One region of the Alistipes sp. DJF_B185 genome, then DNA from elsewhere that is predicted to be linked to it. Evidence: riboswitches for the same ligand, from Rfam matches in the RefSeq annotation. Region 1 holds a riboswitch; each other region holds the start of a gene.
The links. A riboswitch is a leader RNA that binds a small molecule or an ion and turns the genes downstream of it on or off. The one in region 1 is predicted to bind cobalamin.
Positions count from the first base shown of each region.

Region 2: linked by a shared signal. The riboswitch ahead of ACESTR_RS07750 (hypothetical protein) and the one ahead of ACESTR_RS14685 (TonB-dependent receptor) in region 1 are both predicted to bind cobalamin.
Region 3: linked by a shared signal. The riboswitch ahead of nrdD (anaerobic ribonucleoside-triphosphate reductase) and the one ahead of ACESTR_RS14685 (TonB-dependent receptor) in region 1 are both predicted to bind cobalamin.
Region 4: linked by a shared signal. The riboswitch ahead of ACESTR_RS08150 (YncE family protein) and the one ahead of ACESTR_RS14685 (TonB-dependent receptor) in region 1 are both predicted to bind cobalamin.

Region 1 covers NZ_CAXUDY010000019.1:22,970-26,694, forward strand. Annotated here, with positions in the region: gene ACESTR_RS14660 (hypothetical protein) at 1-348, shown strand, start outside; gene ACESTR_RS14665 (hypothetical protein) at 345-680, shown strand; gene ACESTR_RS14670 (hypothetical protein) at 686-943, shown strand; gene ACESTR_RS14675 (hypothetical protein) at 959-1,330, shown strand; gene ACESTR_RS14680 (ATP-binding protein) at 1,615-1,962, opposite strand; partial or broken gene ACESTR_RS14685 (TonB-dependent receptor) at 2,010-2,426, opposite strand; cobalamin riboswitch at 2,464-2,665, opposite strand.
Region 2 covers NZ_CAXUDY010000004.1:299,905-303,629, reverse strand. Annotated here, with positions in the region: gene ACESTR_RS07750 (hypothetical protein) at 1-977, opposite strand, end outside; cobalamin riboswitch at 1,156-1,371, opposite strand; gene ung (uracil-DNA glycosylase) at 1,814-2,476, shown strand; gene menA (1,4-dihydroxy-2-naphthoate octaprenyltransferase) at 2,744-3,637, shown strand.
Region 3 covers NZ_CAXUDY010000005.1:93,089-96,813, reverse strand. Annotated here, with positions in the region: gene nrdG (anaerobic ribonucleoside-triphosphate reductase activating protein) at 1-153, opposite strand, end outside; gene nrdD (anaerobic ribonucleoside-triphosphate reductase) at 150-2,375, opposite strand; cobalamin riboswitch at 2,513-2,709, opposite strand; gene ACESTR_RS08190 (ArnT family glycosyltransferase) at 2,912-3,725, shown strand, end outside.
Region 4 covers NZ_CAXUDY010000005.1:81,623-85,347, forward strand. Annotated here, with positions in the region: gene ACESTR_RS08140 (AsmA-like C-terminal region-containing protein) at 1-2,041, opposite strand, end outside; gene ACESTR_RS08145 (GNAT family N-acetyltransferase) at 2,041-2,478, opposite strand; cobalamin riboswitch at 2,619-2,818, shown strand; gene ACESTR_RS08150 (YncE family protein) at 2,932-3,725, shown strand, end outside.

The DNA of each region.
Region 1 (3,725 bases):
ACAACAGAACAGATTACCAATGTGGCCACTGCTTTGGGCTGGAGTGTGGAAACGGACGCCAGTCGTCCCGGCTTCACGGAGTTCGAGTTCCGGCAGTACACGCCCGCAGGACAGGACTTCGGCTTCAGCGTCGAAATGCGGAACGGCGATCCCGACAGCCTCCTGCAAGAGCTGGAAAAGTATTACGAGGCTTACGACTCCGACTATGAAGCCTATCTGTGGATCGGCACGGACGGGCACGGCAAGAACGGCGCCCCTTACCACATCAAAGACATCGTGAGCGATATGGAAGCGGCCGAGGCAATGATCGACACGCTTTATGAAACCCTGAAAACAGCATTGAAATGAGTACGAAACGAAGTTACAAAGCGGAATTTCTGCGTTGGAAGGCAGAAGTGGAGAAAAAACACGGCAAGATGATTTACGACCGTCTTTCGGAGGTCATCGACACGGACGACGACCTGGCCGTCGGCGACACGGTTCTCTTTACAAACGATTATGGAGTGACGTTCGGCCCCCACGAAGTGCTGGGGTTTTGCCGTCCGGACAGTTTCCTTTGTCCGCACCGTTACCCCGAGGACGAGGATTGCGGCGTCGTCTTTTCAGACAACGACGCCTATTGGTTCCCCGACCGCCCCGGCCAACTGACGTTGGTACAGAAAGGAGGTGCCGACGTATGAAAGCGATGACGGACGGGGCGATCCTCGCACGGCTCTGCGGCAATGTGACCGCAGGCCGTTTCGACTGGCGCAAATACTGTACTCCGCAGACCTATTTCGGTCGTGAAGTTTGCGTCACGCCGCTGCTCTGTTCCTACGGACAGATAGGCTATGCCGTTCATTTCCCTTATTCCGATATGCCGGAAGTGGAGTACGACTGGGAACTGAACAGCCTTACCATCGACGGCGAGGAGTGGCGAATTTATTTACAGAACACACGATAACGGACAAATTGGATTATGGCACAGAGTTTTTATACCAAATGGCAATATGTCTTCCTTGCGGACGCAGGGTGTTATGTCTCGAGAGAATACCGGAATTTCCAGACGGCGCTCGTCCGTGAAATATCCAAATATGCCAAAGCCGTGGATGCGGCGGTCGTAGCCAAGACCAAGGGGCATTACTTTACGAGCTGTTTTGTCGAGCGCAACGGCAAATTCGTTTACATAAACCATTCCTCCGGATTGTCCCGGAGGATTGGCTCGGTCAGAATAGAACTCGATTCGTTCCTGATCCGCACGGCCCGGCATGCCGAGGACTATACCGGCGGCACCAATCAATATTGCGATCTGTTGCGGTTGCAGTCCATGATCGACCGACTGCTGGCCTGACGCTCCTTCCGGTTCCGGCCCGTCAGGCCGTGACGGCAGACAGACGCGCGGGGAGCGGTTTATGCACAAGCCGCTCCCCGTCCCTTTTTTCTCTGGTCGCCATCCTTTTGTATTCCGCCCAAAAACCTCGAATCGTAGAAAAACGACAAAAACAACCCGTATTTGCATTGGAAAAGCGGCAGGAGGGGCCGGCAAGCCGGCCGACAGCCTCTTGTACCGTGGTGGATACCGATAGTCCGTACCGTCCGTTTTTCCCTGCGGGACAGGAAACGCCGTCCCCTGTTTTATCCGATCGCCTCGGCCACAATATCTTCCAGCAGGAACGGGATCACGCCCACATACATGACGCCATCCTCATCCGTCCACGGCTTGCTGTTGCCGTCCAGCACGACGATCTTGCGGAAGAAGTCGCCGGTGTTTCTCAAAGAGAAGGTTTCCTGTGCCTTCTTTTCCGGCGTGTCTACGTGTAATGCCGACTGGATATACAGTTTGTCATTGCCCACGTTGACCACGAAGTCGATCTTGTATTGCGACGAGCGGCGTCGGCCCTCTATGATTCGCGTCAGTTCTACTATTCCCACGTCTACCGAATATCCCCTGCGGATCAAATCGTTGTAAATCATATTTTCCATCAGGTGCGAACGTTCCTGTTGGCGGAAATTCAACCGCACATTTCTCATTTCTGCCCGTTGTAGAGCGTCACCGACTCCATGTTGTCGAGCGAGAAGCGCCCCAAATCGACCGTGCCGTTTTGAGCGTTGCCCAGTTCGATACCGTCGTAGAAGACCCCGACGTGGTTGGTGCCCATGCTGCGGATGTTCACCGTTTTCAAGCCGCCGACGCCTCCGTAGTCCTTGATCTGGATGCCCGAGAAGTAACGCAGCGCGTCGGCCACGTTGTGCGAATTGAGCCGCTGGAGGCGTTCGCCCGAGAGCTCCTGCACGGGAATCACCTCGCGCCGGACGACGCGGCCCGTCACGACGACCTCCCTGATATGGTAGAGGCTATCCTGGGGCGTCTGTCCGTATGCCTCCGGCACGCACCCTCCCGCCAGTCCCAGGGGAAACAAAAGATATTTATAAAATCCGACAAGCATTTATAAAGCAATCCAACCGACCGGTCCTCGGGTGCGGTTAAATCCATAAATCGTTGGCAGGTCTTCTGACTGACTCCTCATCCGAACTCCTTCCCGGCACGAAACGGCCAGTGGTACAGATTGCCCGGATGATTGGCGGAGCTTCACAGCAGCGGGTCTGTCCGGGAATTTCACCCGGTTCCCTTTTAATCCCCCGACTCGGAAAAAGTCGCTTGGGAACCAATCGGCCGCAAAAATAGTATATATCCCCCGAAAGTTCCAAATTTTCCCCCCCCCCAAAAAAAAATTTCATAAACTTCGACGGGTGGCCGTCAGACCTTTGGAGGCAGACTCCTATCTGCTCTGCATGCGAACGACGCATGCAACTTGCTCTCGAACGGAAAATATATGACGCTGCCTTCACCTCGGGAGACCTTTCGTCTACGGGGTGTTTTCTACCGCATGTTCGAAGACCGTGTCCAGGCGCTTCCGGTACGGTGACTTTCTGCTCCCCGTGGGGCGGCGAGCCGGTACGGGGCGCCTGACGCAGCTTCTGGAGAAGGTGGAGGTCTTGGAATTCGTTAAGCAATAGCGATCTCGAAGCTACGGGTATCCCTGAACCTGAAGATCGACTTCGCGCCGTCGCCGCGGTCGGGCTGTGAAAGCTATTGCAGCCGAACTGCGGGAGTGGGATAGGGCAGGCGTTCGGGGAATATCCTGTTTTGGGCTTGGGGACGTAAGCTGTATCTTGCATTTCAATGCGTTTAGAAAGTTCATCTACACCGCTTGTTGAGTCTTTGCTATTATTTTCTTGATTGTCCGACTTCGGAGGGGCGATTGCTCTCTGTCAGGGCAAGGCTTTTGAGAGTAACTCAAAATGGAGCTGGTACGGCTGAAAATCCCGAATTATGGAAAAGCGGCAAATGTGTGCGAATAATTCTTGGAAAAACGGCATGAATACCCTATATTCGTATTGGAAAAACGGCAAACAGGGCCATGTAGGTCAGCCGACAGCCTTAATATAAGTCAGTTATGCTCAAGAGGAAGATAGACGACTACATCCGGAATTATTATGGGAGTACCTTTGGGTTTCAATATCTTGCAAAAAGGGGCAAGATGATTGATTTTTAGATTTTTATGTTTCGAACCAAATAAGAAACATAACGTTTAGAGAGTGAAAAAACGTGATTGTAAACGAGGTTTCGGTTTCCAAATCGTTACCTCGTTTACTTTTGCTATTTATTGCGTATTATTTTGAATTGCAATATATTGCGTTGTTATTCGTCTTGACAACCGACTCTGCTGAAATTATTTTTGCAA
Region 2 (3,725 bases), on a different contig from region 1:
GCCGCGGCGTATTCCAGTGTCGAAACGGCCGCCCCGCTCTCCTGCTTCCACGCATGCGTATCGGCGAAGGCCGGATTGACGACCGAATTTTCCGCCGCCTGCGCAAAAGCAGTCGCCGAGGTTTCGGTGGCCGTACCCCCGCAGAACGGGTCCTTGCGGCCCCACTGGTAATAGAGTCCGTAAGCCTCGGCCGATCCGGGCGTCGTGCCGACGGCTCCCAGCGAACGGTCCAACAATACGCGGCCGTTGGCATAGGTCACCATCCGAGGTTCCGGCGTGAACCAGAGATGCCAGCTCCACACGATCTCCCCCGCGGCATCCGCAAGCGCGATGACGGCATTGCCCTTCGCGGCGCCTGCCGCCGTAAAGAAGATGCGGCCTTTTCCGGCATCGAGCGAAACGGCCGAAATTTCCTGTTCCAGCCCTTTCGTCACCCAAAGCCAGTCGGCTTTCATGCCGTCGGCAAGCGCGATCGCGGCATCGTCTCCGCTGCCGTTGCCGCGCACCGTAGCGTCGAACATATACTCGCCGGCCTCGCTGACGATATAGCAGTTGGCGGTTCCGTCCCGGCTCAGGTCGATGGCCGTCACCGGCGCCTGCACGGCCGTCAATGTCGGCGTAGTCGCACTCCACGGCTTGCCGTTGCGGTCGGTGACGGTCAGCGTCACGGCCGTTTCCGACGGAGTTGCGGACGCCGTAACATCGAGCGCGCCTGCGTAGGCATCCCCCTCGCGCCCGGCAGAGACGACAACCGTCCAACCGGAGAGGGCCTCATCAGGCTCGGCGGCGAAAGTCAGCCCCTCCAGATCGTCGCCCGTCACCGTGAAGGCGAGCCGCTTCTGCTCCCCGACCGTAAATTCGACGGGATTCTCCCCGGCGAACGAGATTTTCAGTTCGACCGGTTTCTGTTCCGGTTCGTTGTCGTTACAGCCCGATGCAAACAGGGCCAGCAAACATCCTAAGATCAGTTTTTTCATCTTTTATCCGTTTTTGGTTGAACACTGTTCCGTTCCGGCGGACCGCAAAGATGAAAAGGCACACTCCGACGCACACGCAACAAAGCGCGCGCAGTCCGGCATCCGAGGTTGTTTTCGACACACTCAATACGTTCGGTTGAAAATGACCCAAGACCTGCTCCATTCACCGTAGAAGCGAAATCCGTATAATCGCGACGGCAGGTCTTCTGACTCGCCCTTCTCTCCGGCGCCTTCCCGGTCCGCGGAGGACCAGTGGCCAAGAATGCCGGAAAATAACTTTCAATCAAGAAAGCCGGGCACACAGCAACGGGAATTGTTACCGATTCTCACGGTATTCCCTTTTAATTCCCGGCGACCGCAAAGGGACCGGGAAACCGTAGCGAAGACAAAGGTAGCACAATCCCTCAAATAAACAAAAAAACCGCAGCCGGAATTCGGGCTGCGGTACAAATCCCCTCCGTACCGTCAGCCGCCGGGTCCGAGCGGCGCCATGATCCGCCGGACCTGTCCGGTGTTGTCCATCACGCCGCAGCGGAATCCGGCACGCGGTTGTCGGCCGGCGGGTCCGAATCAGGGCCGCGCCCTGCGCACGGTCGAATGCCTTCGGCACGTAACCGCCCCCGATCACCGGCATCGAGACCTGCGCCAGCCCCAAGCCGTCGCCGATCATATAAATCAGCGTCACGGCCCCCTTCGGCGGTTTTTCCGCATCCGCGCACGCCGCAGTCAGCAGGCAAAGCGCAAAAAACAAAACCCCTTTCCTTATATCGGCAGCGAAAACAGCTGGAATTTGCCGACTTTTTACTACATTTACACCACTTTAACCACCTTGCAACATGGATGTAAAGATCGCCCCCGACTGGAAAGAGCTGCTCGCTCCCGAATTCGAAAAACCCTACTTCGCCGACCTCACGCAGTTCGTACGGCAGGAATACGCCACGCGGCGCATCTATCCGCGCGGCAGCAACATCTTCCGCGCCTTCGACAAATGCCCGTTCGACAAGCTGAAAGTGGTCATCATCGGTCAGGACCCCTACCACGGGCCCGGACAGGCCAACGGACTCTGCTTCTCGGTAGGCGACGGCCTGCCGTTCCCGCCCTCGCTGCAGAATATCTTCAAGGAGGTCGCCGACGACACCGGAACGCCCCCTCCCGCGACGGGCAACCTCGACCGCTGGGCCGAGCAGGGCGTACTGCTGCTGAACGCCGTGCTGACCGTCCGCGCACACGAAGCGGCGTCGCACGCGGGCCGCGGCTGGGAAACCTTCACCGACGCCGTGGTACGCACGATCTCCGAACGCAAACAGGGCATCGTTTACATGCTTTGGGGCAGTTACGCCCAGAAGAAAGGCGCCATCGCCGATCCGCAGCGGAACTTCATTCTCAAGGCCGTACACCCGTCGCCGCTCTCGGTCTACCGCGGATTCTTCGGTTGCCGCCACTTCTCGCGCGCCAACGAATATCTCCGCAGCATCGGCAAGGAGCCGATCGTGTGGTGAACCGTCGCCTGCCGGTCCGGTCTTGCCGGTCGTCGTATCGGTCGTCGTATCGGTCGGAAGTTTCCGCCACCTCAGGCGGCGCGGGGACTTCGGCCTGCGCCAATCCGGGATCGCCTGACTACGCTCTGCCCCGGAACAAGCGCCGGAGTAGCGCCCGTACCCGGCCCGGCAATCAGACATATACGACAACCGGAGCCGCAAAACGGTTATCCGACCAAACAATACAGCAATAAAACCACACGCAGCGCATAAGTCCGTTCCGGAAACATGAAAACACGAACAGCCACCAATTCGTTTCGGGCATGGATGCTCGCGGCGCGGCCCAAGACGCTGACGGGAGCCGCCGTACCGGTGATGCTGGGCTGCGCTTTAGCCGCTTCGGACGGAGATTTTCACCTGCTGCCCGCCGTGTTGTGCCTGCTGTTCGCCTTCCTGATGCAGATAGACGCCAACCTCATCAACGACCTCTGGGATTACCTCAAAGGCTCCGACGGCAAAGACCGGCTGGGACCCGAACGGGCCTGCGCGCAGGGCTGGATCACACCCCGCGCCATGCGTCGCGGAATCGCCCTGACGACCGCGGCCGCCTGCATCACGGGCTGCGGACTGCTCTTTTACGGCGGCTGGTGGCTGATCGCCGTCGGCGCGCTTTGCGTCGCATTCGCATTTCTCTACACGGCGGGCCCCTATCCGCTGGCCTACCACGGGTGGGGCGACCTGCTGGTGCTGGTTTTCTTCGGATTCGTCCCCGTCGGCTGTACCAGTTACGTTCTCAGCGGCAGCTGGACATGGCAGACGGGCGTCATTTCGGCGGCCTGCGGACTGGCGATCGACACCCTGCTGACGGTCAACAACTACCGCGACCGCGAACAGGACGCCCGCAGCAGCAAACGCACGCTGGTCGTCCGGCTGGGCGCACGGGCCGGCAGCAGGCTTTATCTGGCACTGGGATTCGCAGCCGCAACGCTCTGCCTCCCGCTGCTCTGCGACGGCCGCATAGGAGCGGCAGCGCTTCCCCTGCTCTACCTCGCACCGCACACGGCGACATGGCGGCGCATGGTGCGGATCGGCCGCGGCCGGGAGCTGAACGCCATTCTGGGCGCCACGTCGCGCAACATCCTGCTCTTCGGAATACTGCTCTCGATCGGGCTGCTGCTGTAAAGACGGTCCCGAAGCGCACACAGCGCAACCCGCGGCCCCGAAGCGCCCCCCACACACACCACGCACCAATAGCATCGCCGCACCGAAA
Region 3 (3,725 bases), on a different contig from region 1:
ATGCCCCGCATCGGCCTGCAGGTGGGGGCTATGACACCCCGGACAGCGGTTCGGGCAGTTGGCGATGTTGATCGCCAGCGTCGTCTCGCCCGGAATCTCCGCGAATACGATGTCGAAATTGTAGTATCGGACTACTGTTTCCGGAGCTGTCATACGGCCTCCTGAGCGGGCGAACTTTTCTGGCCGGCCGATTCTTTCTGTGCGAACGGTTCCCGTTGCGGGTGCGGTCCCTCCTGCGGGTGTGCACCCTGCTGTCCGGGTGTTTTCGCGCCGCCCGCCGCCGGTTTCATGTTGCCGTAATAGCGGCGTTCGGCCTCCTGCTGGCGTGCGGCCGAGAAGTTCGAGACCCGTTTCATGTAGCCGATCACGCGCGTCAGGTAATCCAGATCGTCGCTATGGCATGCGGGACACGCTTTCAGATAGCGTTTGTCGATATGCCCGCACTTGTTGCAGACCGTATTGGGAATGTTGAACGTAAAGTAGTTGCAGCCCTCGGCCGCGGCCACGCGCAGCAGGTGGCGGTACTGCTCTTTCGAAAGATGCTCTTCGAGGTTCATGTGCAGCGCCGAGCCGCCCGTGAGGTGGTCGATGTAGCGGCGTCCGTGCAGCCGGAATTTGTCGACGACGTTCAGCGACTGGTCCTCGACGACGTAGAAATAGGAGTTGTAGCAGTCGCGCGGCACGGCGTATCCGTCCTCGCGGTCCCATTTGGCGTGCTTCACGCCGACGTTTTCGGCGGGGATCATCTCGCAGTTGAACATCAGCTCCTTGGTGCGGTATTTCTTGTTGTAACGCTCGATCAGCCCCAGTACGTTCTGCACGAAAGCGACGTAGTCGTCGTTGTCGTCGATGTGGATTCCCAGAAATTCGGCGGCTTCGACCAGTCCGTTTACGCCGATGGTCAGGTATTGGCGCGAAAGGTTGATGTAGCCCGCATCGAAGAGCGGCAGCATGCCTTTGGACTTCAGTTCCTTGAGGTTTTCGTTGTAAGCCGTCTGTACTTTGTGTACCAGATCCGTGATCTCTTCCAGATAGGTGAGATAGTGCATGCCGTTCTTCACGGCGTACTGGATGCAGCGGTTGAGGTTGATCGTCAGCACGCTCTTCGAGCCGGTCGAGACGCCGCCCGCGCCGAGCGTGTAGCTGAACCCGTTGTCCTGAATCTCGTTCCGCAGACGGCAGCAGCTCGACAGCGAGTCGGCGTTGTCGCTGATATAGGTGAAGAACGAGTGCCCCTCGGCGTACATCTGCGCCGTGATGTCGCCCCACTCCCGGTCCATCACGTCGCCGTCTTTGGTCAGCAGCGCCATCGTCTCTACCGGGAAAGTCAGCACGGTCTTGGTGCGCTCGCGGTTGAACCACCTCATGAAACGCTTCTGCAGCCACGACAGCGACTCCCAGTGCGGATGCGAACCGTCGGGAAATACGAACTCCCCGAACAGGCTTTCGAAGTAGTAGCGGTCGTAGTAGGCCACGTTCCAGAACACGGCTTGGAAGTTGCGCGCCCCGGTCGGCTGGTTGATCGAGTAGACGATCTGTTCGAAGCAGTCGGTGATTATCTTGTCTATTGTCCGGCGTTTCTTCGAGAGGTCGGCCACCTCGTCGGCCCGCTTGTAGTAATCTTCGCCGTACTCCTGCTCGATGAAATAGTTCATGTACATCAGGAATTCGGGCGTGGCGCATGCGCCCGAAAGCATCGACGACACGATGAAAACCATGTTGACGAATCCGCCGCAGAACGATTTGAGGTTCGTCGGACGGGTCGAGTTGCCGCCCACCGAGAGCGTGCCGCCCAAGAGCCACGGATACATGGTGATCGAGGCGCAGTAGTTGGCCATCGACGTCTCGTCGTTCTTGTAGATGAAGTGCTCCTTGAGCAGGTGCAGGTATTTGTCTGATAGCTCTTTGCCGTACATCTCCTTGATGCGGTCGGTCAGCAGGCGGCGGTTCAGGCGGATGAAGTTCTGCTTCGGCAGTTCGCCGATCAGCGTGGCGATATTCTTGTTTTCGACGTTGGCGTTGGCGTCGTATTTCGAGCCGGTCGCCGGGTTCGAGGCGTCGCAGTAGTTGATCAGAAATTCGAGTTTCTCGCGGTCTTCGCGCTCTTCGGTGTGTTTCTGGCGGTAGAGCATGTAGCTCTTGGCCACCGCGAAGTAACGCTCGGCCATCAGCGCCACTTCGACCTGATTCTGAATCTCTTCGACGCTCATGCCGTCGGACACGTGTACGCGGCTCAGTATCGACGTGATGTCGTCGTCGGTGGCGTAGCTGCCGACCGAAAGGAAGGCCTTGCGTACGGCGCGTTTGATTTTCTCGACGGAAAACGCTTTGCGCTTGCCGTCGCGTTTTACGATGTAAAGTTCGGAAATGCCCATATTTTCTCCTGTTTTGTTGTTGGCCGGTTATGCGATAAAGCCCGCTTTTGCCGGCGGACGGCCGCCTGAAAAGCATGGTTTCACCAAAAAAATCAGTGTAAAACAAAGTTGCTGCACCGCTCTATATCCCGAAAGCGGGTGCCGTATATCGGTCAGGCAGGTCTTCTGACTCGCTCCTTCCGCACGCCTTCCCGTCCGACGGACAGTGGCTCAGAGAGTGTGCGGAGCGCAACGGAGCTTACAGCTACGGGGATAGTCCCTGATTTGCACAGGAGTTCCCTTTTGATCCCAAGCCGGCAGCCGCCGGCGGGGAACCTTGACCGGGAGCAAATATAGAGATTGTTTCCGAGGCGGCAATCGTTCGGCGCTCCAATTAATGAACAAATTGTAAACAATACGGCCGACGGCGGCCTACGCGGAAAAAATATGCCGCGTCCGCCCTCATGCGGCGATTTTTCGCAAAAGCTGTCCGCATGCGCCTCTCTTTGGGGGCCGGGTGGCGCAAAACCGATAAATTTTGCTACCTTTGCCGCCGTATGAGAGCATCCGTCAAAAAGATATACGCTTCGTTCGGTCCCGACGCCTTGGTCGCGTTCTGGCTGGGCGTATGGTGGGTGTGCAACCTCTTTCAGGCCGGGCTTACGGAGCTGGCCAACGACGAGGCCTACTACCATATGTTCGCCGAAAACCTCTCGTGGGGCTATTTCGACCATCCGCCGATGACGGCGCTGCTGGTTTGGCTTGGGGAGCATCTCTTCGGCGGGGAGTTCGGCGTGCGGTTTTTCTTTACCCTGCTGCAGCCGCTTTACCTCTTTGTCTTCTGGCGCATCATCCGGCCCACAGATGCCGACCGCCGCGATGCGGGGCTTTTCGTCATGCTCTCGGCCGCGACGCTTATGTTGCAGTTGTACGGTTTTATCGCCGTGCCCGACGGTCCGCTGATGATGACCGCGGCGTTGTTCCTGCTCACCTTCAAATGGTTCACCGAAGGGCGGCGCGCGGCGTGGCTCTGGATGGGCGTGGCCATGGCGCTGATGGCCTACAGCAAGTACCACGGGGCGCTGGTGGTGCTCTTCGCGCTTGCGGCGACCCCCCCCCGCGTGTTCCTGCGTCCGACCCTATATCTCAGCGGCGCGGTGGCGCTGTTGCTGCTCGTGCCGCATTTCGTGTGGCAGTACGAGCACGACTGGGCGTCGCTGGCCTATCATCTGGCGGGGCGTAACTCGGTCTTCCGGCCCGGTTACGTCGCCGAATACCTGCTCAACCTGCTGGTCGTCTTCAACCCGTTCTTCGTGCCGCTCTATGTCCGGTCGTGGATCGCCGTGAAGCCGCAGAACGCCGTCGAACGCG
Region 4 (3,725 bases), on a different contig from region 1:
TGATTTTGCCCGTGGCGCTGAGCGACTGCAGGTCGGGTTCCATATTCGGATCGAGCGCGGTCGTCATGTCGAGCGACAACGAATAATCGCCGCCCGTTTTGGCGAACAGCGGCACGAGTTTCTGCACCATCTCCAGTTCGTCGAACGTCTTGGAGAACGAAGCGCCCGAAAGCCCCAGCGACAGCTTCAGCGCCGGACGCTGCGGATCGGCCGCCGTCGAATAGCTGCCCGAAGCGGTCGCCGAACCGCCGAAGAGCTGCATGCGCAGCCGTTCGAGCGAAAGGGCGCCGCCGGCCACGCGCATCTCGCCCGATATGCCGGATACGGTCATTTTCTGGAAGAGCACCTTCTGCAGTTCGGTATTGAGCGAGAGGTTCAGGTTGCGCGGCACTTTGAGGGCCTGCACCGGTTCGGAGGAAGTCCCGGCCGACGACGTCTCCGGGGTCTCTTCCGGTGCGGAATCGGGCATGACGTTCATCATTTCGTTCAGGTCCAGCAGGTCGGACTTCACATAGAGACGTCCCGAAAGCATGTCGCCCCGCAGCAGGTAGCCGATGTAGCCCGAAAGCTGGCCGTTGGCCGCCAGATCGCTCCGGCCTATCGTAAGGCCGAGTTCGCCGAGCGTCATGGCCGCGGGCGTAATGGTCGCTGCGGCACGGCGGATATGGACCGCAGGCAGTTCGGGCATGGTCAGACCCAGCCGCTCGACGACGAACGTTCCCGACGCGCCGATCCGCTCGTAGCGGCTCTTTTCGATGTCGGACATACGGCCCGAAACCTTCACGTCGGCGGTAATCAGGCCGCTCAGTTCCATCCCCTTTTCGAGCGGATACACCTCTTTGACGGCCCCCAGATCGACACGGCCGTCCACCGCGGCACGGAACGTCGGGTCGCTGACCAGATTGGTCGCATAAGCCGACGCCGAAAGCGAATTCCCGGCCATCCGGAGCGTGAATTTCGAGAGGTCGATTTCAGTCTTATCCGCCACGCCGCCGGGATTGGCGATCCGGACGTCGATGTTGATGCCGTCCACCGCCTTGGGCAGCGACGAGTACTGGAAACTGCCGTTGCGCACCTCCGTCCTGAGCTCGAACGCCGGAAGCGCCGCACCGCGCATTTCGCCGCGCGCCCAGAGCGCCATCGAAAGTTCGCCGCCGGCCGCAAGATTACGGAAGTCGCGGGTGTAGAAGGCCGGAACGAGCGAAAGCACGTCCTTGAACTGCACCTTGTCGCAGCCGGCCGTGACGTCCATGGCCACGGCGTCGTCTTTCAGCTCCACCCAGCCGTCGAGACCTACCTCGATGGCGTTCAGGCGCAGTTTGTTCTGCGAGAAGGTAAAGCGGCTGTTCGCCAGATCGGCCGCAATCACCGCATCCAGCTCCGCTTCGGCGCCGCTGAGCATCGGAATACCGCCCGAAACCAGCCGCATGCCCTTGGCCGTCAGCCGCAGGTCGAGGTCGGTCTGGTCGGCCGACATGTCGCCCCGCAGGCGAAGTGACAAAGGTGCGGTCGAGAAGCGCATGCCCGTCGAATCGTCCTCGTAACGGATCGCCGCGTCGCTGATCCTGAAGTCGCGGACCGAAAGGCGGAACGACGAAGGTTCCGCATCGGCGGGGGTCTCCTCTTCGCCCTGAGCCTCTTCCGAAGCCTTCACAACGTCCCAGTTCACCCTGCCGTCGGCAAGTTTGTGCGCATGAAGCGCAGGCTCCGAAAGAATGATCTTCGTCACCTCGAACCCCTCGTCGCCGAAAAGCGACATCACGTTCACGACCACCGAAATCCGCTGCGCGGCGACGATCGTATCGCCCGCGAAAGGCTCCTCGCCCACCAGCGTCAGTCCCTTCAGGTCGAGCGAAGCACGGGGAAAATGGCGCAACAGGCTGATGTCCAGCTTCTCGAAATCGAGCCGCGCATCGAGCATCGCATTGGCCTCACGCTTCACAATCTCGGCGATCTTGCCCCGCAGCACCATCGGCGCCACCAGAGCGATCACCAGCACGACGGCCACCACGATGGCCGCAATCTTCACGAATTTTTTCATCACTTATCTGTTTTAAAGGCGAAAACCGTGGTTTCCACCTCTTCGAATCCGACTTTGCGATAAAGCGCCCTAGCGGCTTCGCGCGCCGGGTTCGACGTCAGCATCACCTTCCCGGCGCCGATGCGGGCCGCATGCTCCACGGCGGCGCGCACCAGCGCATCGCCCGCGCCGCAGCCGCGTGCCGCGCCGTCCACCACGACGTCCTCGATCCACGCCTTGCGCCCCGAAGGCGCATCGTACCACGCCAGCGTCAGCACCCCGACGATGCGTTCCCCGGCCACGGCAGCCAGCAACTCCCCGGTTTCGCTTCCGGCCACACGCCGCAACACCTCGCGGGAGGGCGCGCCCAGCCGCGGCGAAAGCTGCGGCATCAGCCGCGCGAACGCCTCTTCGAGCGCATCCGAGACTTGGGTTATCCGTCGTATCTCAACCGTCATAACATCCGATTTTCGGGCAAAGTTAATCTTTTTTTCACAACAGCTCCGCCGATCACCCTCGCCGGAGTCCGCAGAGCCGCAATTTACTCAACAAAGTTAATATTTTCGTCCGAATCTTTGGGGCATGTCTCGAAAAAAGATTACTTTTGCGTCGCATCGGTTCCCGAAACGCCCCGGAAGGGCGCGGGGATTAAAAGGGAATGCCGTGAAATCCGGCAACAGTTCCCGCTGCTGTAAGTTACGCAACATGTTCCGGCACTCTTTGGCCACTGTCCTCCGGGACGGGAAGGCGCCGGAACGGTAACGAGTCAGAAGACCTGCCGCATGCCGTTCAACCAATATGCACCCTGCGGAGAATGGGGCGCAGCAGACCGTCGCCGACACCGGCATCCGACACGTCAGCCCGTACCAGCCGCAGTCATTTGAAAGCCGATGAAACGCGTTTTACGACATATGGCGGTTTTATGCGCCGGCGCAGGATTCTGCTGCGCCTGCATGGACTACGGACCGCAGCATGAAGAGCCGTTCGCACAGTCGCAGCGCGGCGTGTTCATCACGTGCGAGGGCAACTTCGGCTGGGACAACGCTTCGCTGTCGTTCTACGATCCGGCAGCACGGAGCGTCGAAAACGAAATCTTCATCCGCGCGAACGGCATGAAACTGGGCGACGTCGCCCAGTCGATGACCCTCCACAAAGGACGCGGATACGTCGTGGTGAACAATTCGGGCGCGGTCTATGTCATCGACCCGGCGACTTTCCGCGTCACGGGAGTGATCGAAGGGGTCGTCTCGCCGCGTTACATCCACTTCCCCAACGACACGACGGCCTATATCACCGACCTTTACGATCCGCGCATCACGGTCGTGGATTCCCGCAGCAACCGTATCCGCGGCCGGATTCCGATGAACGGCCACAAATCGACCGAACAGATGGTGCAGTGGGGCGACGAAGTGTTCGTAAACTGCTGGTCGTACGACGACAAGATTCTGGTCGTGGACGCCGCACGCGAAACGCTGGTGGACTCGATCGAGGTCGGGCCGCAGCCCTCGTCGCTGGTCCTCGACCGCTTCGGCAAGCTTTGGACCGTCACCGACGGACGCACCGCAGGCATTCCGGCGGCGCTCTACCGCATCGACGCCGCTACGCGCCGCGTCGAGCAGACCTATACGTTCGCCGCGGGCGACCATCCCTCGTCGGTCACCCTCAACGGCACGCGCGACACGCTCTACTTCATCAACCGCGACGT